Regions from separate parts of the Hymenobacter glaciei genome, predicted to be linked through region 1. Evidence: riboswitches for the same ligand, from Rfam matches in the RefSeq annotation. Region 1 holds a riboswitch; each other region holds the start of a gene.
What was found. A riboswitch is a leader RNA that binds a small molecule or an ion and turns the genes downstream of it on or off. The one in region 1 is predicted to bind S-adenosylmethionine.
Positions count from the first base shown of each region.

Region 2: linked by a shared signal. The riboswitch ahead of metH (methionine synthase) and the one ahead of ABD837_RS18305 (amino acid permease) in region 1 are both predicted to bind S-adenosylmethionine.
Region 3: linked by a shared signal. The riboswitch ahead of ABD837_RS19580 (phosphoadenylyl-sulfate reductase) and the one ahead of ABD837_RS18305 (amino acid permease) in region 1 are both predicted to bind S-adenosylmethionine.
Region 4: linked by a shared signal. The riboswitch ahead of ABD837_RS07410 (peroxiredoxin-like family protein) and the one ahead of ABD837_RS18305 (amino acid permease) in region 1 are both predicted to bind S-adenosylmethionine.

Region 1 covers NZ_BAABDK010000029.1:123,935-129,180, forward strand. Annotated here, with positions in the region: gene ABD837_RS18295 (TonB-dependent receptor plug domain-containing protein) at 1-1,353, shown strand, start outside; gene ABD837_RS18300 (M48 family metallopeptidase) at 1,441-2,232, shown strand; SAM riboswitch class I at 2,454-2,545, shown strand; gene ABD837_RS18305 (amino acid permease) at 2,778-4,235, shown strand; gene ABD837_RS18310 (hypothetical protein) at 4,385-4,843, opposite strand; gene ABD837_RS18315 (DUF2382 domain-containing protein) at 4,972-5,246, opposite strand, start outside.
Region 2 covers NZ_BAABDK010000032.1:60,485-65,730, forward strand. Annotated here, with positions in the region: gene metH (methionine synthase) at 1-1,624, opposite strand, end outside; SAM riboswitch class I at 1,699-1,807, opposite strand; gene ABD837_RS21205 (hypothetical protein) at 1,994-2,953, opposite strand; gene ABD837_RS21210 (molybdopterin molybdotransferase MoeA) at 2,932-4,155, opposite strand; gene ABD837_RS21215 (SDR family oxidoreductase) at 4,250-5,246, opposite strand, start outside.
Region 3 covers NZ_BAABDK010000030.1:69,000-74,245, forward strand. Annotated here, with positions in the region: gene ABD837_RS19565 (hypothetical protein) at 1-499, opposite strand, end outside; gene ABD837_RS19570 (hypothetical protein) at 496-1,290, opposite strand; gene ABD837_RS19575 (RNA polymerase sigma factor) at 1,418-1,996, opposite strand; SAM riboswitch class I at 2,202-2,290, shown strand; gene ABD837_RS19580 (phosphoadenylyl-sulfate reductase) at 2,562-3,320, shown strand; gene cysD (sulfate adenylyltransferase subunit CysD) at 3,460-4,374, shown strand; gene ABD837_RS19590 (sulfate adenylyltransferase subunit 1) at 4,511-5,246, shown strand, end outside.
Region 4 covers NZ_BAABDK010000012.1:38,963-44,208, reverse strand. Annotated here, with positions in the region: gene ABD837_RS07420 (homoserine O-acetyltransferase family protein) at 1-395, opposite strand, end outside; gene ABD837_RS07415 (O-acetylhomoserine aminocarboxypropyltransferase/cysteine synthase family protein) at 686-2,065, opposite strand; gene ABD837_RS07410 (peroxiredoxin-like family protein) at 2,202-2,867, opposite strand; SAM riboswitch class I at 3,234-3,349, opposite strand; gene ABD837_RS07405 (LysM peptidoglycan-binding domain-containing protein) at 3,671-3,949, opposite strand; gene ABD837_RS07400 (hypothetical protein) at 4,139-4,558, shown strand; gene ABD837_RS07395 (erythromycin esterase family protein) at 4,719-5,246, shown strand, end outside.

The DNA of each region.
Region 1 (5,246 bases):
GGCCAGTTGCTGAACCTGCCCGGCGGCCTGCGCAACGACTTCAAGCTGAATACCTACTCTCTCTCGGGCGCTTACCAAATCAGCCCCAAGTTCAGCGCTGCCGCCCGGGCCAGCTTCGACCGGCGCGAATACAACGCCCAGAACTTCTACACCACCAACGCCGGCGACCGCGCCCGCGAAACCACCTCGCGCGACTGGTACCAGGGCCAGCTGCGCTACGACTGGAACGCCCGCGCCCGTACTGAACTGCAGCTGGTGGGCACCTCCAGCACCGATTACTACGTGTACACGCCTACCTCGGCGGCCAGCGACCACCTCATGCACTACCTCAACGTGCAGGGGCAGCACCAGCTGCGCTTCTCCGATAAGGTGCAGCTAACGCTGGGGGCCCAGGCCGACCGCCGCAGCGTGCGCAGCAACGACCGCGGCAACCATTCGGTGTGGCACCAGGGGGCGTTTGCCGTGGCCGGCCTGGCGCCCACCGCGGGCCTGAACCTGACGGCCGCCCTGCGCCTCGACCACGACCAGGCCTACGGCACCGAAGTGCTGCCCCAGCTCACGGCCAGCCAGCTGCTGGGCGAAAAGCTGACCGTGCGCGCCGCGGTGGGCCGGGCCATCCGGGCGGCCAACTTTACCGAGCAGTACAACTCGGCTATCAGGCCGGGCATTGTGCCCAATGGCTTCAACGTGGGCAACCCCGGCCTCGAAGCCGAGCGCACCTGGAGCTACGAAGGTGGCCTGGATTATGTGGTTTGCCCGGCCCTCACGCTGCGCGGCACCTATTTCAACCGCTACGGTCGCAACCTGATTGATTACGTGGCCACGCCCGGCCGCGACGTCCAGGCCAGCACCGGCTTCACCAACCTCAACCCGGCCAGCACTTACCGCTACGCCCAGAACCTGTTTGCTGTGAGCACCCAGGGCCTGGAATTCGAAGCCAGCACCCGCGCCCAACTCACCAAGGGGCTGCGGCTCGACGGCAGCGTGGGCTACACCTACACCCACCTGAACGTGGACGGCAACATCGTGTCGCAGTACCTGAGCAACGTGGCCAAGCAGCTTGTGAGCGGCAACCTGAGCCTGGTGCACCGCCGCTTCACGGCCAGCCTGGGCGGGGTGTATAAGCAGCGCGCCAGCCAGAATACCGTGCCCAGCGCCACGGTGAACGATGCTGCGTTGACGCCTGACTACGTGGTCATCAACGGCCGCCTTGATGTCGCGCTGCTACCCGAGCGCCTCTGGGTGGTGGGCCAGGCCCAGAACCTATTCGACGCCAAATACTCGGACCTGCTGGGCGCCCAAATGCCCGGCCGCTGGCTGATGGCCGGCGTGCGGCTGGCTTTGCGTCGCTAGGCCCCGAAAGCTACCCTTGCTGGCGCCCGCCCTGGCACTGGCCAGTCAATTTTTACTTCACCAATTTTCACTTTTTTTCCTTTCCACATGCGTACCCCTTTCCTCACGCTGCTGACCGCAGTGACCCTATTGGCTGCTGCAGCCCCGGCTCAGGCCCAATTCAAACTCAACACCGGCAGCCTCGGCGCGGGCCTGAAAGCGGCCAAGGCCTTGACATTGTCGGACGAAGAAGTGGTGGCCCACACCAAGGAGTTTGTGACTTGGTCTGATGCCAACAACCCGGTGGCGGCGCCATCTTCGCCCTTGGCCCAACGGCTGGCGAAAATCACCGCCAACCTCAAAACCTACGAGGGCATTGCACTAAACTATAAAGTGTACGAAGTGCGCGACGTGAACGCCTTCGCCTGCGCCGACGGCAGTGTGCGCGTGTGCGCCGGCCTGATGCAGCTGATGACCGACGACGAAGTACTGGGCGTGATTGGCCACGAAATCGGCCACGTGAAAAACCACGATTCGCGCGACGGCATGAAAACAGCTTTGCTCACCGCTGCCGCCAAAGATGGCGTATCGTCGCAGGGCGGTACGGCCGCCACCTTTAGCGACTCGCAGCTCGGCGCCGTGGGCCAGGCCCTCACAACGGCCACCTTTTCGCGCAGCCAGGAAAGCGCCGCCGATGCCTTCGGCTACGACCTGCTGAAGAGCCAGGGCAAAAACCCTTACGCCATGGCCACGGCTTTCGGCAAACTGGTAGCCTCGGAGCAGAGCGGCGGTGCCAAAAGCAGCAAAATGCAGCAGCTGTTTTCTTCGCACCCCGACACCGAAAAGCGCATGAAAACCGTGGAGGAAAGAGCTGCCAAAGACGGCTTCAAGAAAAGCTAATTTAGCTTAGGCCGTCGACTGAAGGCAAGATAGCAGAACGTCATGCCGAGCGCAGCCGAGGCATCCCGCGTGTGGTAGTAACTCTTTTCTTACGATTGGATTACTCCTGCATCCGAGATGCCTCGGCTACGCTCGGCTTGACGTTCTTTTTTCTGCCAAACATGCCGGAGCACGCATCCGGCGTTACCTTTGCCCCATCAATTTCTTCTCCGGAAGGATTGTTTTTATACAGAGGCGCTGAGAGACAGGCTCGAAGACGCGCCGGCAACCACCCGCAACCGCGGCCCGGTGCCAAATCCTGATTATATAAAAACAACTGCCGTGCCCGCTGTTTCTGTTGCCTCGCTTGCTGTTTCTGGTGCTTTTAGTTTCTGCCCCTTGGGGGCGGGCCACCCGATGGCGGGCTGTTGTTGCTGTTGATTGCCGGCACTAGCGCCGCGTAGCTGAGGCTACGGACGGCGCCGTTTTATTCCTTTTTATGGGTTTTTGCTTTGCGGCACGGCCGCCCCGGGTGGGGCGGTAGCGTGGCGCGTATTTATCTGGTTATGTTGAAAAAATCACTGGAGCTGCTTCGATTGGAAGCCGCCGAAACGGGGGCCAACACCCTCAAGCGCAGCCTGAACGGCGTGAGCCTGATTGCCATTGGCATTGGGGTAATTATTGGGGCGGGCCTGTTCTCGCTCACCGGCATCGCGGCAGCCAACAACACGGGCCCGGCCGTTACGCTGTCCTTCATTGTGGCCGCCGTGGGTTGCGCTTTCTCGGCGCTGTGCTACGCCGAGTTTGCGGCGCTGGTGCCCGTGTCGGGCTCGGCCTACACGTATTCGTATGCCACCATGGGCGAGCTGTTTGCCTGGATTATTGGCTGGGATTTGGTGCTCGAATACTCGGTGGGTGCGGCCACGGTGGCCATTAGCTGGTCGCAGTACCTCATCAAGTTTCTGGGCAAGTACGGGCTGCACATTCCGGCCCGGCTGGTGATGTCGCCGTTCGAGTCGGCCACGCTGGCCGATGGCAGCACCGTGCACGGCTACGTGAACGTGCCGGCCATGCTCATCGTGCTGGCCATCACGGCCATTGTTACGCGGGGCACCAAGGGGTCGGCATCGTTCAATGCGCTGGTGGTGGCCCTGAAGGTGGCGGTGGTGCTGGTGTTCATCGCGTTGGGCTGGCAGTACATCGACCCGGCCAATTACCAACCCTACATCCCGGCCAACACGGGCACATTTGGCGAGTTCGGCCTGAGCGGCATTCTGCGCGGGGCAGGCGTGATATTCTTCGTCTTCATTGGCTTCGACATTGTGGCCACGATGGCGCAGGAAACCAAGAACCCGCAGCGCAACATGCCCATTGGCATTCTGGGCTCGCTGGCGGTTTGTACCGTGTTGTTCGTGCTGTTCGGCCACGTGCTCACCGGCCTGGCCAATTACACCGAGTTCAAGAACAGCGCCGCGCCGGTGGCCATTGCCATCGAGAAAACGCCGTATGCCTGGCTTTCTTCGGCCGTGATTCTGGCTATTCTTATCGGCTATACTTCCGTGATATTGGTGGATTTGCTGGGGCAGTCGCGGGTGTTTTTCTCGATGTCGCGCGATGGACTGTTGCCGCCGGTATTCTCGCGGCTGCACCCGAAATTCAACACGCCGGCGCAGTCGACGCTGCTGTTGGGCTGCTTCATTGCCCTGTTTGCGGGCTTCGTGCCCATTGCCGTGGTGGGCGAGATGACGAGCATCGGCACGCTACTGGCCTTCGTGATGGTGTGCCTCGGCGTGCTCATCATGCGTAAAACCAACCCCGATGCCCCGCGCCCGTTCCGCACGCCGTGGGTGCCGGTGGTACCCATTCTGGGCATTGTGGTGTGCCTCGTGATGATGGCCTCGCTGCCCTGGGAAACCTGGCTGCGCCTCATTGTGTGGCTGGCGCTGGGCATGGTTATCTACTTCGGATACGGCAAAAAGCACAGCAAGCTGCGCCTGGCGCAGGTGGCAGCCGCGGCAGGGTAGGAGTAGAGATATGTTGCAATAAAGAACGTCATGCCGAGTGCAGCCAAGGCATCTCGCGTGGGGTAATAACTCTTTTCTTACAATTAGATTACTGCTGCACGCGAGATGCCTCGGCTGCGCTCGGCATGACGTTTTTTTTAACTGCTCACTCAGTGCGTCGTCAGTCCGTTTGCGTCCAACTCATCATCGTCGCGCACGCGGCTGAGGTCGCCTTCGAGGTCGATGTCGCTCGTGTCGGTAGTAGGGGTGAGGGGGCGCTGCTTGTACACATCCACTGCCCCGTTACGGTCCAGGATTGTGCGTGCGGTTTCGGCTTCTTCGGGGGTAGTAGTTTCTACCGTGACGACGGCGTAGTCGGGCCCAGTGGCAGCAATGTAGGCATTGGCATCATCGAGTTGACTGCTGCTAAAGAGGCCCGTGAAAAACCGGGTGATGCCTGCGTGTAAGGAATCAGTAGGAGCTTCCTGGGCGGGCAGGTTTTGCGCCTGCAGGGTTTCCTGAGTGGCAATGTTGATGCTATCGGGCGCAAAACCCGTTGCCTGCACCTGGGCGGCGGCAAACTCGGCTTCGGAAGCGCTGATGAACAAACCGACAATAATGCGGGCCATAAGGGAGTAGCGTAAAAGATGGAAAAAGCTGCCGCGCAGCCAGGCCACCAAACCGGCAACCGCTCCACCACGACAACAAAAAAGCGGCGACTGAATCATCAGCCGCCGCTTCTTACGTTTTTGCGAACCTAGCGGCTGGTCGAGCCGGTATTGGTGTCGCTGTCGGACAGGCGGGAAGTATCCGACTGGTTAGTACCAAGCTGCTCTACTTGCACATCGGTGCTGCGCACGGTGTCGCGCACTACCTGCTCGCGCTCGGTAGCGGTTTTGTCGATGCTTACTTCGCCTACCACGCGGGCTTCTTTGGCTACTACGGCCCGCTCGGCCTGCTCCGTCACGCTGATTTCCCCTTCCTTAAAGGCGGCAAAGTCGGCTTCGGTAGCGGGGCGGTCTACTTCGCGGC
Region 2 (5,246 bases), on a different contig from region 1:
CGTAGTTGCGGTGCTCGTCCATGCCCGTGCCTACGGTCAGGATGTTGGGGTCGAAGATGATGTCGGACGGGTCGAAATCGACTTCCTTGGTCAGGATGTCGTAGCTGCGCTGGCAGATTTCCTTGCGGCGTTCCAGCGAGTCGGCCTGGCCGTTTTCGTCGAAGGCCATCACCACCACGGCGGCGCCGTACTGGCGCACCGTGTGGGCGCGGTCACGGAAAGCTGCTTCGCCTTCTTTCAGCGAAATCGAGTTCACGATGCTCTTGCCCTGCACGCATTTCAGGCCGGCTTCGAGCACGCTCCACTTCGAGGAGTCAATCATCACCGGCACCCGCGCAATGTCGGGCTCCGAAGCAATGAGGTGCAGGAACGTCGTCATCACCTGCTCCGAATCGAGCATGCCCTCGTCCATGTTGATGTCGAGTACCTGCGCGCCTTCTTCCACTTGCAAGCGGGCCACGGCCAGGGCTTCCTCATAGGCACCCGTGCGAATGAGGCGGGCGAAAGCGCGGGAGCCGGTCACGTTGCAGCGCTCGCCTACGTTCACAAACAGGCTTTCCTCTTTGATGGTAAACGGCTCTAGGCCGCTCAGGCGAGTCGAGGGAGCGAGTTCGGTGGGGAGTTGGCGGGGCTGGTATTTCTCGGCCAGCTTGCTCAGCTCGGCAATGTGCTGGGGCGTGGTGCCGCAACAGCCGCCCACCACTGTCACGATGCCTTCCTTCAAATACTCCTCCACCAGCGCGGCAAATTCCTGCGCCGATTCATCGTAGCCACCGAAAGCGTTGGGTAGGCCGGCGTTGGGGTAGGCCGAGATGTGCACGTCGGAAATGCGGCTCAGCTCCTGCACGTACTGGCGGAGCTGGTCGGCGCCGAGGGCGCAGTTCAAGCCCACGCTTAGCAGCGGCAGGTGGCGAATGCTGTTCCAGAAAGCTTCCACCGTCTGGCCGCTCAAGGTGCGGCCCGAAGCGTCGGTAATCGTGCCCGAAATCATAACGGGCACCACGCGGCCGCCTTCGTCAAAGAATTTCTGCACGGCATAGAGGGCTGCTTTGGCGTTCAGCGTGTCGAAAATGGTTTCGATGAGCAGGGTATCCACGCCGCCGTCCACAAGGCCGCGCACCTGCTCCAGGTAAGCCGTGGCCAACTCATCAAAGGTCACGGCGCGAAAGCCGGGGCGGTTTACATCGGGCGAGAGCGAGGCGGTGCGGTTGGTGGGGCCAACGGCGCCGGCCACGAAGCGCGGGCGCTCGGGCGTCGAGTACTCATCGGCCGCCTCGCGGGCCAGGCGAGCCGACTCGTAGTTCAACTCGTACACCACGTGCTCCAGGCCGTAGTCGGCCTGCGCAATGGTGGTGCCTGAGAAGGTGTTGGTTTCCACCATGTCGGCCCCGGCGGCGAAGTACTCGGCGTGGATGCCCTTGATGATGTCGGGCCGCGTGAGGCTCAACAGGTCGTTGTTGCCGCGCAGGGGCTTGGGGTGGTCGGCGAAGCGGGTGCCCCGGAAATCCTCCTCCGTCAGCGGGTGGCGCTGAATCATGGTGCCCATCGCGCCGTCAAGAATCAGCAGGCGCTGGCGGAGCAGGTCGGGAAGAGGAGAGGGGGCGGCGAGGGTGGCGGTGGACATTTCTTTCGGAGTCGGTATAGCAGCGTAAAAGCGCGTATCCAGAAAGAAACCCAAGCGCAAGCGCACGGTTCCGGCTGTCATCTTCTTTCACCAAAAAAGGCGGTGAAACGGGAGTTGGCACCTACTCGCGGTAGGTTGCCAAGACGTCATCGGGCCCGGTCCCTCGGTCTTTCTGGATAGCAGCGTAGGGCGAAGATACAACGCCTTCGGCTTAATGAAGAATGAGGAATGAAGAATTGGGAAATGGCTCAATAGGTCAGAATGTCCTCATTCCTCCTTTTAAGAAAGGGGGCAACGCGCCCACGCAGGCCACACGCTACCCGCCGGAAAAACGCTGGCCCCGGCGGCAGCCAAAAAATAACTTGGTACCTACAGCCTTGGCTGCAATTCGCGTTCATCCAGCACCCTTTCCTTCGAACTAGTGACGCTGAAGCGTATTTCTCCCTGTTCCCGGGCTATGTAAGTCAGCAGCGCGAAAATGAACAACGCAACTCCACTCATCTCCATCACTTCCTCCAGGGCGCACAGAAGCGACGAGTACAGGTTGTGCATGCCATAGAGCAAATCATAATGCCCTTCGATGGACTCCATACCCACCGCACCCGTCACGAATATGCAGCCCGAGGCCACAAACAGCGCGCGAACGAAGGTTGGCAGTTGCCACAGGAAAGGGGCATAAAAGGCCGTCAGAACAGTGAGCGCCAGCAGGTAAGGCACCACCCAGCTGTAGCGCAGAAACCCGTTCGTGTCCGTGCTGGGCGCATACATTTTGTTAACACTGTACGTTAATTCCTCGTGAATTGCAATTGATTCATCGAGAGCCAGAAACAGGAAAACGGCGCTCAGTAGTAGCCAGAGCAGGGCCTTTTTACGGCTGGCCGCCTGCCGGGCAATTACCAGGAGCAGGGCACTGGCGAGCAGCAGTAGCAGCGAGGAGAAAAAAGCTGGTATGGTGTTTTCTTCGTTCAAGTCGAAGTAACGCACAAGCTTCCGAACCACGCTCGTGTCCGTATGCAGCACCTGCACCAGGTAAACGCTCACCAAATCCAGCACAAGCAGCAGGCCGATTACCAGAAATATTTTTTTGGCAACTGCCTGCGGCCGTACAACCAAGGTGGCATTGCCCGACGTCGCGGTCGTACTGGTATAGGTTGTAAGCATAAGCTGATGGTGGAAATAAAAATATGCTGCCAAAAAGCTACTGCATTGTATAATTGTTTTGGCGAAGGGATTGGCGTTTTTTGGTTTGCCGCACCGTGCCCCACTGCCTTGCGTGCTTGGCCAGCAGTGCCCGGCCCGTGCATTGGTTACAGTGCCCAGGCCGGCCATACGCTGCCAGCCGGAAAAACGGACGGCTCCGGCGGCAGCTCCAGAAACGCCGTGGCTCCCACCAGCCCCATCATGTCGCCGGAGCCGCCCACGCGTAGGGGCGTTGCCAGGCGGCGGCCTTCGGCGTCTACGGTCAGGTGCACGGGCACAAAGTGCGTAAGCTGGGGCTTGAAATTGATGTCGACAGTGAGCACGGCCGGGGCGGGTGCTTCGGTAGTGACGGCCGTTTCGGGTATGCCCTCGGGCAGCTGCACGGCGCGCAGCCACGGCCGCACGTAGCGGCAAGCCGTGATGAACGTGGACACCGGATTACCGGGTAGCCCGAAAACCACCGGCCCACCGGCTCGCGCCCCGAACCAAAGCGGCTTGCCGGGCCGCTGTTGCACTTCGTGGAAAATTTCCTCCACGTGCAGCTCGCGCAACAGGCCTGGCAGGTGGTCGGCGCGACCCTTGCTCACGGCCCCGCTCAGCACCACGGCATCGAAGCCGGCGGCGAGGATGTTGGTGAGTCCCACGCGCAGCTCCTCGCGGTTATCGGAGAGGTGAAACAACGAAACTTCGGCCCCCGCCTGCGTAAACAGTGTTTGCAGAGCGTACACGTTGGAGCGCCGAATCTGGTGGGCCAGCGGTGTCGCCTCGATTCCGACCAACTCATCGCCGGTGCTTACCACGGCCAGGCGAGGGGCGCGTACTACGGCTATTTCGGCGGCGCCCACGGTGGCAGCCACGGCCAACTCGGCTGGGCCGAGGCGGATGCCGGGGTTTAACAGGGCGTCGCCGGCGCGGCGGTCGGCCGCTTGCTGGTGGATGTTGACGCCGGGCGCGGCGGGCGGCGGAATTTGGATGGTGGCGCGGTTGTCGTGCAGCAGAAGGTCTTCGTAGCGAATCACCGCATCGGCACCGGTGGGCAGCACCGCACCGGTCATCACCTCCACGGCCTGCTGCAGGTTGGTCAGTGGCCGGAGGGGTTCGCCGGCGTACTGGGTGTGCGCAATATCAAATTCCGATTGGCCCCCGGCCCAGCTAGCGAAGCTTACCGCGATACCGTCCATCGCCACGCGGTTGAAGGGCGGAAAGTCCCGGTCGGCCGTCAGGGTTTCGGCCAGGATGCGGCCGGCGGCGCGGGGCAGGGCCACGGTTTCGGGCGGCAGCGGGCGGGCAGTGGCGAGGACGTGGGCAGTGGCTTCGGCGGGGGAGAGCATGGGGAGGGATGGAAGATTAAATTGCTTGTCAGGACTAAGCCGAACGCCATGCTTCGACTTCGCTCAGCATGACGTTCTGGGATTTTTTGCAAGCCTACGGAATCAGCCGGTCCTCGCGCAGCTTGGCAAACAAATCAAAGAACGAATCCTCCGTGCTTTGGAACACGGTGAAGCCTCGCTTCCGGCTATTGGCCATATCCGTCATCACCTCAATGGGGCGACCGAGGTCCAGGTCGGTGTGCCAGGGCGAGGCCAGGCGGCTAATGTCCGGCTCGACGAGGCCATTTTTTGTGGCGATTTCGCGCCAGAGGTCGGCGTCGCCGGCCATCTCGGCTTCCAGCGGGTGAATGCTGCCATCGAAGCCCACGGCCTCCACGCCGAACCACTCGGCCAGGCGGCCCCATAGTTGGCTCCAGCGGAAAACGTCGCCATTCACCACGTTGTAGGCCTCGTTGCGGGCGGCGTCGGTGGTAGCGGCCCACCCCAGCTGCTTGGCAATAACGCGGGCATCGGTCACGTCCGACAAGCCTTCCCATTGCGCCCGCGAGCCGGGCCAGCGAAACGGCCGCCCCGTGGCTTGGCAGATGCTGGCGTACACGGCCAGGGTGGTGCCCAGGTTCATGAGGTTGCCCACGGCTTTGCCAATGATGGTGTGCGGCCGGTGGATGCTCCAGGTGAAGCCGTCGCGCTCAGCGGCGGCGTACACCTCGTCTTCCTGGGCGTAGTAAAAGTTGTCGAGCGCCAGCCGGGGCTGCGACTCGCGCAAGGGCGTAGGCGGGGCCACACCGCCGCTCACATAGGCTTCAAACGGCCCCAGGTAATGCTTTAGGCCGGTCACCAGCGCCACATGCTGCACCGAATGCTTCGGCCCTAGCACGGCCAGCAGGTTGCGCACCATGGCGCTGTTCACCCGGATGTTCTCGGCCTCGGTGTCGTTGCGCATCCAACTGGTAATGAAAACATGCGTGGGCCGAATATTGGCCAGCGCGGTTTCAAGGCTGGCTGTGTCGAGCAAATCAGCAGGCACGGGTTGCAGGCCGGCAATATCGGTGCCGGGCCGGCGGGCCAGGCCGTAGGTGGTCCAGTTATTA
Region 3 (5,246 bases), on a different contig from region 1:
CTTCCAGCACTTGCTTGGCGCCGGCATCGGTTTCGGCGCGGGCCACCAGTTCAGCTTCTACTTTGATTTCCGCTTTACTCCAAGTGTTTACCTGCACGCGGCCGTAGCGGGTGTCGAGCGAAAAGGCCCGCCCCTGCTTCGGCACCGCAAACGAACGGCTGAGGCGTCGGCGCTGCTCCACTTGCAACTGAGCAGCCGTTTCGGGGCCGTCGGGCTGGTCGGCAGCGGGGTTTTGTGGTCCCTCCTGCTGGCAAGCCGGTTGTTGCCCAGCGGGTTGTTGCTCGCCCGCTTCGGTACTTCCGAACAGGGCTTCGGCGGCACGTTTAGCCTCGGGCGTCAGTGCATGTCTGGCCACGCACGGTCCCGCGGCTGTCCAGCGGCCCGCCGGTACGGCATCGGCTATTGTTTGCGCCTGAGCAGCAGGCTGAACCAGCAGTCCAACCAACAAACCCAGCAGCCCGAGTCCGCGCGCACCCCGAAAAACCGTTAGCTGGCTCATTCGGAGCGGCGGCTATCGGCCAGTACATACGCCCCGGCGTTGGGGTCGGCCTCAGTGGGCGTGTTGCTTAGGTTCAGCTGGCGGTCGAGAATGTCGAGACGCACCTGCAGGTTACGGTTCATGGCCGTGAGCACGGCATCAGGCTGCGGGTGCTGCAGCAACTGCATTTTCAGCACGCGGTAGCTCGAATCGAGCGATGCCAGCTCGTGCTGCCAGTCGGCATTCATGGCCACCATGCCCGGGCCGCTAAGCTGGCTTAACTCCGTTTGGCGGCGGGCGAGTTGGTTGGTGTAGTAGGCTTCCATGCCACGCACGGCGCGCACCAGCTGGCTGTCGGCCCCGGTGGTATGCTCAGCGGCGGTGAGGGAAGTAGGGTTGCCACCCTGATACAAGGCCGCATCGGGTTCAGTATCTACGCTTCCCAGCTTAGCCGCGGGCGCAGCCACAACGGCTACTTCAGCGCCCACCGAGCGGGATTTCCAGGCTTCGCTGGCTCCGGCCGCAAACACCAGCAGGGCCAGTGCCGCCGCCACGCCGTAGCGCTGAAACCAGTTGGCGTGGCCAACTGCCGCAGTTGCTATCGAAGCAGCCGGCGCAGCCCACTCCTCAGCAGCCACTACCGGAGCCGCAGTTGCTGCCAGGGGTTCGTCGCTCAGGCGCATGGCGGGCGCAACAGGGCTTAGCTGCTGCTCCAGCGCGGCCCACAGGTCCGGGCGTGGCTCGTGGGTGTCGAAATCGGCGCGGTGCCGCTCGACGAAATTTTCAAGAGAAGTATTAGTTGGGGTATCCATGAATGAGTAGCAGACGCACGGTTCGTCCAAGTTCAAGGCGGGCCACGGGGCTATACGAAAACCGCGGCCGGGCGAAACAGGATGAAGGGTAATGAAACGATTAAGTAATGATTATAAGGGATAAACGTTAGCTCAGGCCACGCTGGGCGGCCAATTCGCGCAACCGAACCCGAGCCCGGCTGTACTGTGATTTAGAAGTTGATTCGGAGATGCCCATGATGCCGGCGATTTCGAGGTGGTCGTAGCCTTCGAGCAAATACAGGCTGAGCACCACGCGGTAGCCGTCGGGCAGTTCCTGAATGCAGCGGCGCAGCACGTCGGCCCGGTAGTGCGTATCGGCCTCATCCTCGGGCGAGTGGGTGGCGGCTTCGGCGGGCTCGTCGTGGTGCTGCTCGCCCAGCGGCACCAGCGCCAGCCGCCGCTGCCGCAGGCAATTGATGCTTTTGTTCACCACAATCCGCTTCAGCCACGCCCCAAACGAGGAATCGCCTTTGTAGCCGCTTAGTTCACGAAAAGCGCTTAGGAACGACTCCTGCAGCACATCTTCGGCCTCAGCGTAGTCGCCGGTGATGCGTAGGGCCGCGTTGAACATTGCCTTGGAGTAGCGCCGGTAAATCTCGGCCTGGGCCTGGCGGTCGTTGAGGCGGCAGCGCTCCACCAAAGGAGCGTTGATATCGACGTAGGCGGAAATGGACAGAGCTTCCATGCAGAAAACGAGGTCTTGAGTGTGCTTAAGCAACCCATAGACCACACGGCAGGTTCAGGGGTTGCACGGCAAATTACGCGGCAAAAGCACGGCGGCCAAACCTATGGCAATGTGGCCAGTTTCATATTCATAAAATAAAATTTTGGCATTTCGCTTTTTCGTCGGTTACATTTGCCCCAGCAACCCTCGTTTGGGACGCTATCCATTTTTATACAGAGGCGCGGAGAGACAGGCTCGACGAAACGCCGGCAACCCCCACCAGTTGGAACGGTGCCAAGTCCTGACATATAAAAACTGCCGTGAGCACATCCACCAATCTCCGCCTGCAACCCACCACCCTCGCTGCTTCGCGCCGAATGTGTTGTTGCATGTGCTGTTCCCTGGCCGCTATGCCGGGGAAGATTGCTGGTTGTTGAACTAGGGCTTCTCTTCCGGCGGCTGTTGCGACGGCTACCCCGCTACCCCCTCTTGTGGTGATTGATTCATTGCGCGACGCATAGCGGGTTTTTGCGGCCTCTACGGCCCATTGTTGGTTTTTTCTGCGGAGAAAAACTCCCTTCCCATCATGGCATTACCCCTTGAAAGCCAGGTTGCTGACCTGCGCCGCTACCTTCCCGAATGCTCGGCACCGGAAACCCTGGCCCTGCTGGCCGACCACTTCCCCGGCCGCGTCTCGTTTTCTACCTCCTTTGGCCTCGAAGACCAGATTCTCACCCATTTCATCTTCGAAAACGACCTACCCATCCGGGTGTTTACGCTCGACACGGGCCGCAATTTTCAGGAAACTTATTCTACCTGGAACAAGACCTTGCTGCGCTATGAAAAGCCCATCGAAGTATTCGCGCCCGACGGCGCAGCCATTGAGGAGCTGACCCGCCAAAAGGGCCCCAACAGCTTCTACGAGAGCATAGCGAACCGCAAGGAGTGCTGCAACATCCGCAAGGTGGAGCCCCTTTCCCGCGCCTTGGCTGGCCAGCAGGTGTGGGTGACGGGCATCCGCGCCGAGCAGTCGCAAAACCGCCAAACCATGCACCCAGCTGAGTGGGATGCCGGCCACGAGCTCATCAAAGTACACCCGCTCTTCGGCTGGACCTGGGCCGAGTGCGAGGCCTTCGCCCAGGCCAACGGCATTCCGGTTAATCCACTGCACAATAAAGGCTTCGTGAGCATCGGCTGTGCGCCCTGCACCCGCGCCATTGCGCCGGGCGAGGATTTCCGCGCCGGCCGCTGGTGGTGGGAAGACGCTGCCGCCAAGGAGTGCGGCCTGCATGCCACTGCCGCCCACCAGGGCCTCGACCCGGTGGTAGAGCGAATGCCAGGCTAGGCCCATCCTCGGGCGCTAGCGGCTGGGCCGCTGGCGCTACTTCCTACCCCAAGGGCACCTCTCGCGGGCCTTATCCCACCCATAATCTTCCTGCTTTTCACATTCGCCCGATTTTTTCGGGCCTAGACTTCCTGTGCCAATGCCAACCGCTGCTTATCCCGATTACCTCGACCGTTTAGAAGCTGAAGCTATTCATATCCTGCGCGAAGTAGCCGGACAGTTCGAGCGGCCCGCACTTTTGTTCTCGGGCGGTAAAGACTCGATTGCCCTGACGCGGTTGGCCGAAAAAGCCTTTCGGCCGGGTAAGTTTCCCTTCCCACTGGTGCACGTCGACACCGGCCACAACTTCGAGGAAATCATCAACTACCGCGACGAGCTGGCGGCCCATTTGGGCGAGAAGCTAATTGTGCGCAAGGTGGAAGACACCATCCGGGAGCGCGGCCTGCACGAGCCGGGTGGCAAATACCCCAGCCGCAACCCGCTCCAGACCTACACCCTGCTCGATGTGATTGAGGAATTCGAGTTTGACGCCTGCATCGGCGGGGCGCGGCGCGACGAGGAGAAGGCCCGGGCCAAGGAGCGCATCTTTTCAGTGCGCGACGATTTTGGCCAATGGGACCCCAAGCGCCAGCGGCCGGAGCTGTGGAACATCTACAACGGCCGCATCCAGAAGGGTGAAAACGTGCGCGTATTCCCCATTTCCAACTGGACTGAGCTGGACGTGTGGAACTACATCAAGCGCGAAAACATCAAGCTGCCCGAGATTTATTTCTCGCACGAGCGCCAGTGCGTGGTGCTGCCCAGCGGCCAGCTCCTCGGCTTCAGCGAGCACCTGAACCTCGACGAAACCGACGAAATCGTGAACCGGCGCGTGCGCTTCCGCACCGTGGGCGACTCCACCTGCACGGCCGCCGTGGAAAGCGACGCCGTTTCGGTGAATGACATCATTGAGGACCTGCTGCTGGCCAAAGTGAGCGAGCGCGGCGCCACCCGGCTCGACGACAACCTCTCGGAAACGGGGATGGAGGACCGCAAGCGCAACGGCTATTTCTAAAAATTAAATGTGGGGAAATGTGGGAATGTGAAAGATGTGAAAATGAGTCGGCACATGCCGCCAGCCATTCGCACTCCCTCCTGAATTAGCCATTTTTCACATTTCCACATCGTTCACATCTAGCATATTAAAAAAAATGGACCTTCTCCGATTCATCACCTGCGGCAGCGTCGACGACGGCAAAAGCACGCTCATCGGCCGCCTGCTTTACGACAGCGACTCAGTATCGCTCGACGTGCTGGCCACGCTGGAAAAGCGCCGCGCCACCACCGGCGGCGACGTCGATTTGGCCCTGCTCACCGACGGCCTCAAAGCCGAGCGTGAACAAGGCATCACCATTGATGTAGCGCACAAATACTTCACCACGCCGCGCCGCAAGTTCATCATCACCGACGCACCGGGCCACGTGCAGTACACCCGCAACATGGTGACCGGCGCGAGCAACGCCGACCTGGCCATTGTGCTGGTAGATGCCCGCCAGGGCGTGATTGAGCAAACCAGGCGGCACACGCTGCTGGCTTCGCTGCTGGGCATTCAGCACTTTGTGCTGGCCGTGAATAAGATGGATTTGGTGGGCCACGAGGAAGTGATTTTCCAGAACATAGTGGCCGATTATGCGGCCATTGCCGAGCAGCTGAAGCTGCCGAACGTGGTAGCCATCCCGCTTAGCGCCCTCAATGGTGACAACGTGGTGCGCCGCTCCGATTTCCTGCCTTGGTACCACGGCCCCAGCCTGCTGGAGCACCTCGAAAGTGTGCCGGCCGCCATTGATGCCAACCCGAATGAGCCGCGCTTTCAGGTGCAGTATGTGATTCGGCCGCAGACCGAGGAGTTACCCGACTACCGGGGCTACGCCGGCCGCATCCAGAGCG
Region 4 (5,246 bases), on a different contig from region 1:
CCAATGAGCGTGTTGATGTCCGTCAGGCCGAGTTCTTCGCGCAGGGCTTCGTGCGCCGCCACTAGGTCCCGAATCGTCAGCAGCGGAAAGTGCTGGAAGCGCCCCTGCCCGGTAGCCGGGTCGGCATCGAGCGGCCCGGTGGTGCCATAGCACGAGCCCAGCACGTTGGCGCACACGATAAACCAATCAGCTGGGTCGTAGTAGCAACCCGGCCCTACCAGGCCCGGCCACCAGGCCAGCACATCGGCATTGGCCGTCAGGGCATGGCATACCCACACCACGTTGTCGCGGTCTTCGTTGAGCTGGCCCCAGGTCTGGTAGGCCACGTGCGCCCCGTGCAGGGTTTCGCCGCTTTCCAGCTTCAGGTCAGGTAATTCAAATATTTGGCTAGTCATTATCAGGATAGTAGTAAGAATTGAGTAGCAAGTAGTAAGACAGTAGCATTTGAGCTTCCACTCTTACTACTTGCTACCAATGTCTTGCTGCTCAAATAACACGCTTTCAGCGCCAGTGAACCGGCCGGGTGTCTGGATTCTCACCCCCATTTCGCTACCCATCACGGAAGCGGTACCCGGCCGGCGCACTGGCCCTGCTTGTAGCTGTCGGTTGCTCGTTGTCAGTTGTCAGAAGCGACTGGTTCGCTGAGACTAATATCTGAAAACGACCAACTAACAGCTGGTAAACTTTACACTTCCAGTGGCTGAGCGTGCTCGAGTTCGGGCTCGCCGACTTCTTCGCCCTCCGTGGGTTGGCTGGCGGTGTTGCCGATGGCGTCGAACGCCGCCTGCAAATCAGCCTTGATGTCGTCGAAGTGCTCGATGCCCACCGACAAGCGCAGCGAAGTCGGCGTCACGCCCGCAGCGAGTTGCTCCTCTTCGCTCAGCTGCTGATGCGTGGTAGCCGAGGGCTGGATGATGAGCGTTTTGGCATCGCCCACATTGGCCAGGTGGCTGATGAGCTTCAGGCTGTCGATGAACTGCGAGGCATTTTCCTTGGTGCCTTTGATGCGGAACGAGAGCACGCCGCCGTAGCCGCGCTTCAGGTACTTGCTGGCGATGGCGTGGTAGGGGCTGCTAGCCAGGCCGGGGTAGTTCACGCTTTCCACCTGCGGGTGCTGCTCCAGCCAGTTGGCTACTTTCAGGGCGTTTTCCACGGTGCGGTCCACGCGCAGGCTCAGGGTTTCGAGGCCGATGAGCAGCTGCCAGGAGTTGAACGGGCTGATGGACGGGCCAAAGTCGCGCAGGCCTTCTACCCGTGCCCGGATGATGAAGGCAATGTTGCCAAACGGCCCGCCCTTGCCAAATACGTCGTTGAAAATCAGGCCGTGGTAGCCCTCGCTCGGCTCGGTGAACTGCGGGAATTTGCCGTTGCCGAAGTCGTAGGTGCCGCCGTCCACAATCACGCCGCCCACGCTGGTGCCGTGGCCGCCAATCCACTTTGTAGCCGATTCCACTACAATGTTGGCGCCGTGCTCCAGGGGCCGAAACAGGTAGCCGCCCGCGCCAAACGTGTTGTCCACAATCAGCGGCAGGTCGTGCTTTTTGGCAATGGCCGCGATGGCCTCAAAATCAGGAATGCTGAAGCTCGGGTTGCCAATGGTTTCGAGGTAAATGGCCTTGGTCTTCTCATCGATGTGCTCCTCAAACGAGGCCGGGTTGTCACCATCCGCAAAGCGCGCCTCAATGCCCAGGCGCTTGAAGGCCACCTTAAACTGGTTATAGGTGCCACCGTACAGGTAGGCTGTGCTCACGAAGTTGTCGCCGGCCTGCAGAATGTTGTTCAGGGCCAGGAACTGGGCCGCCTGGCCCGAGCCGGTGGCCAACGCCGCCACGCCGCCTTCGAGGGCCGCCACGCGCTGCTCGAACACGTCGGTGGTGGGGTTCATCAGGCGGGTGTAGATGTTGCCAAACTCCTTCAGGGCAAACAGGTTGGCGCCGTGCTCAGCGCTCTTGAACACGTAGCTGGTAGTCTGGAATAGCGGCACGGCACGGGCTCCGGTGGTGGGGTCGGGCTGCTGGCCGGCGTGGAGTTGGAGGGTTTCGAAGTGTTGGGGCTGAACGGACATGATGTTGAAATTTAGTTGTTAGTTACTGGTTGTCAGTTGTTAGTTTTTAGCTCCTGGTTTTGGTTGGTAGTTGTCAGTGAGTTGCCATTCATTGCCAGCATTTCTGACAACTGACAACTACCAACTGACAACCAGATTACAATTGGGCCAGGGCTTCGAGCAGCACCGCCGGGTCGGGGCGCTGCTTGAAGTTGGCGTCGGTGGCGGTCCAGGCAATGGTGCTGTCCCGGGCAATCACGAAAGTGCCCGTGAGTGGCAGTTCGCCACTGTCGTCGCCGTTGAACGTGGCCAGGTCGATGCCCACGCCGTGCAGGGTGTGGTACACCGCATCGCCCACCTGGTAGGCCAACCCATACTGCTTGGCCACGGTATTGCCGAGGTCGCTCAGCACCGGGAAGCGAAGCTCTTTTTCCTCAGCCGTGAGGCTGGTCAGGTCCGGCGTCTGGGGCGAAACGGCTACCAGCGTGGCGTTGAAAGCTTTAAAATCGGCCAATGCCTGGTTGTAGGCCCGCAGCTGCACGTTACAGTAGGGGCACCAGTTGCCGCGGTAAAACACCAGCACCACCGGGCCATTCGCCAGCAGTTCGGCCAGCGAAACCGGCTGGCCCACGGCATCGGGCAGGGTGAAATCGGGAGCCGTTTGGCCGGCCCGCAGGCTGTGCTGGGCCAGCCCGGCGGCGTGCACGGCCGCAATGCCGGCATCAATGGTTTGGCTGGCCGTAGCGGGCAGCACGCTGGCCAGGTGTTGGGCCGTTGCGGCCAGTTCATGCTGAATGGATACGGGGGCGGTGAGCGTGGACATGCGAAGTCGAGAAGAATATCTAGTTGGGGGAGAGAAACTTCTTCGGGCGTCTGTATCGGTCAAGGCTACAGTGCGGCGCAGGATAAGCCGGACTGTAGCCGCGCTTAGCGCATTCGATGAACCTGCGTGGCCCCAACGGGCCCCAGGGGCAACGGCATTCCCACGAAGAAGATAAAGGAGGTTGTTAAGCCGAAGTCAGGCTAGCAACAACACGGGCGACAACAGCACATTCGCATTCGCGCGGGGCGCGATGCCACATTTTGGCCGCCATCGGCCGAAACGAAGAAACCCGACACGACGGTGCACAAGGCAGCCGGAGCAGTCGGGAGGAGAAAAGCAGAATTCGAAGAATTTTCCATGGCACTCGAATCATCTGTCCCAGCACGGCCGAAGCGGTGAATGGGTAGGAATTGGCACCTTTCGTTTTGCGAAGGTTGCCAGTGGGTCACGGAGCCTAGTCTCTCGCCACTTCTGTATAAAACTTGAAAACTACCCACCGATAGCGGGGAGTACCTGTTTGGTATCGGCAAATGTACGGGAGAATTTTTGAGATGGGCAAGCGGTAGAGCGAAAATATTTTTTTTCGCCGGTTAAAATCGCCTGTCATCCTGAGTGAAGCGAGGAACCTTACCACACTCGCAGTGGTGTAGTTACTACACACCGTTCTTCGGTGACAAGGTCCTTCGCAAGCTCAGGATGACAGGCGATTTTGGCTCCAACAACTTCAGACCGGCCCCACCAAACGCAAAAAAGCCACCCTGAAACAGAGTGGCTTTTCTCACCTTTTTTCTGCAAAAAAGTACCTAGAGACTAGGTAGGGTTAACACCTGACCAACTTCAATGAGGTCGGGGTTAGTACCGATGGTGGCCTTGTTGGCCTCGTATATCTGATGCCACTTGGCGGCGTCGCCGTAGTGGTGCTTGGCTATTTTTGAGAGAGAATCTCCACTAACAACAGTATAACTGTCGCCGGAAGTTTCTGGTTTTGCATTTCCGAAAAAATCGGTGCCGCCAGCAGCGGGCTTAGCGGGCTCAACGGGTTTTTGCTCGCCTTTGTCGCTGATGAAATCGAAGAGTCCCATGGGATTTACAAAGTTAAATGATGCAACTGATTTCACCGGAAAACCTCGCGGTTGGGCCGGCCGGGTTGCTATACGCACAGGTTTGGCGGAGGTTTCGTTGCCAACTCTTTTGGTTTGATATCGTAAGCCGACGAGCTTCGCATTATGCAGGCTACCACTTTCATTCTTTCACCATTACCCGTTGTGCTCATGAAACTCCAGTCCCTTTTCTCGTTCCGCTATTTTGCTAGCCTGCTCGTACTTGTGTCGCTATTTGCCGCTTCGTGCAGCAACGACAAGGGCAAGGTGGAAGGTGTGAACATGCTGTACGGCACCGACAGCAAGGTGTGGAAAACCTCCAAGCAAACCGATGCCACCGGCGACAAAGTGAAGCAGACCAATGCCCAGGAAGACGAGCAGCTGCGCATCTTCGCCAATGGCACCTACAACATGACCGGCGCCACCGGTGCCGTGAACGGCAAATACACGTTCGACCAGGCCGGCAAAACCATCACGATGACGCCCGACGGTGCGACCACGAGCAACACCTTCGCGGTGGAAACCCTTACCGACGACAAGCTCACGCTGAAGTCGGCCGACGGTGCCGCGCTGATGTTGGAAGCTGAGTAAGCTTCGCAAATTGCTTTTGAAAAGCCCCGAACCGCGTTGGTTCGGGGCTTTTTTTGTAGTCGTATATTTTGATATGGCTGGCTGTAATGTGGAAATGCCAGTAACTTGCGGCCTCCTTCCGTGTGGCCCATTGTGGCCATTCCACTTTTTTCTGCTATTGATGTTTACCAGTTTTAAAGCAGGTGCCCTGGCCGGGGCGCTGCTGCTTACGGTGCCTTTTGCCCGCGCTCAGGCCCCTACTTCCCTGCCCACCCACGCGGTGCGCAGCATCAACCCCACGGACAATGACTTTCGGGATTTGGAGTTTTTGAAAGCCGAAATCGGCCCGGCGCGGGTGGTGATGCTGGGCGAGCCCAGCCACGGCGAGGGCAACGTGTTCGAAGCAAAAATCCGGCTCCTGCGCTTTTTGCGCGAGCAGATGGGCTTTACCACGGTGGCATTTGAGAGCGGGTTTTACGACCTGCACAAGGCCCAGCAGGCGCTGGAGGCCGGCCGGCCGGCGCAGGAGGCCTTGGGCAACAGCGTATTTTCTATCTGGACCAGTACGCAGGAGTTTCAGGCTCTGCTGCCATTGGTGGGCAAAGGCGGCCTGCGCGTAGCCGGCTTCGACCCGCAGCTGATGACCGATGGCTACAGCGGCGATATGGTAGACGACCTGGAGGAATTCCTGGCCCCGGACAAGAGCGCC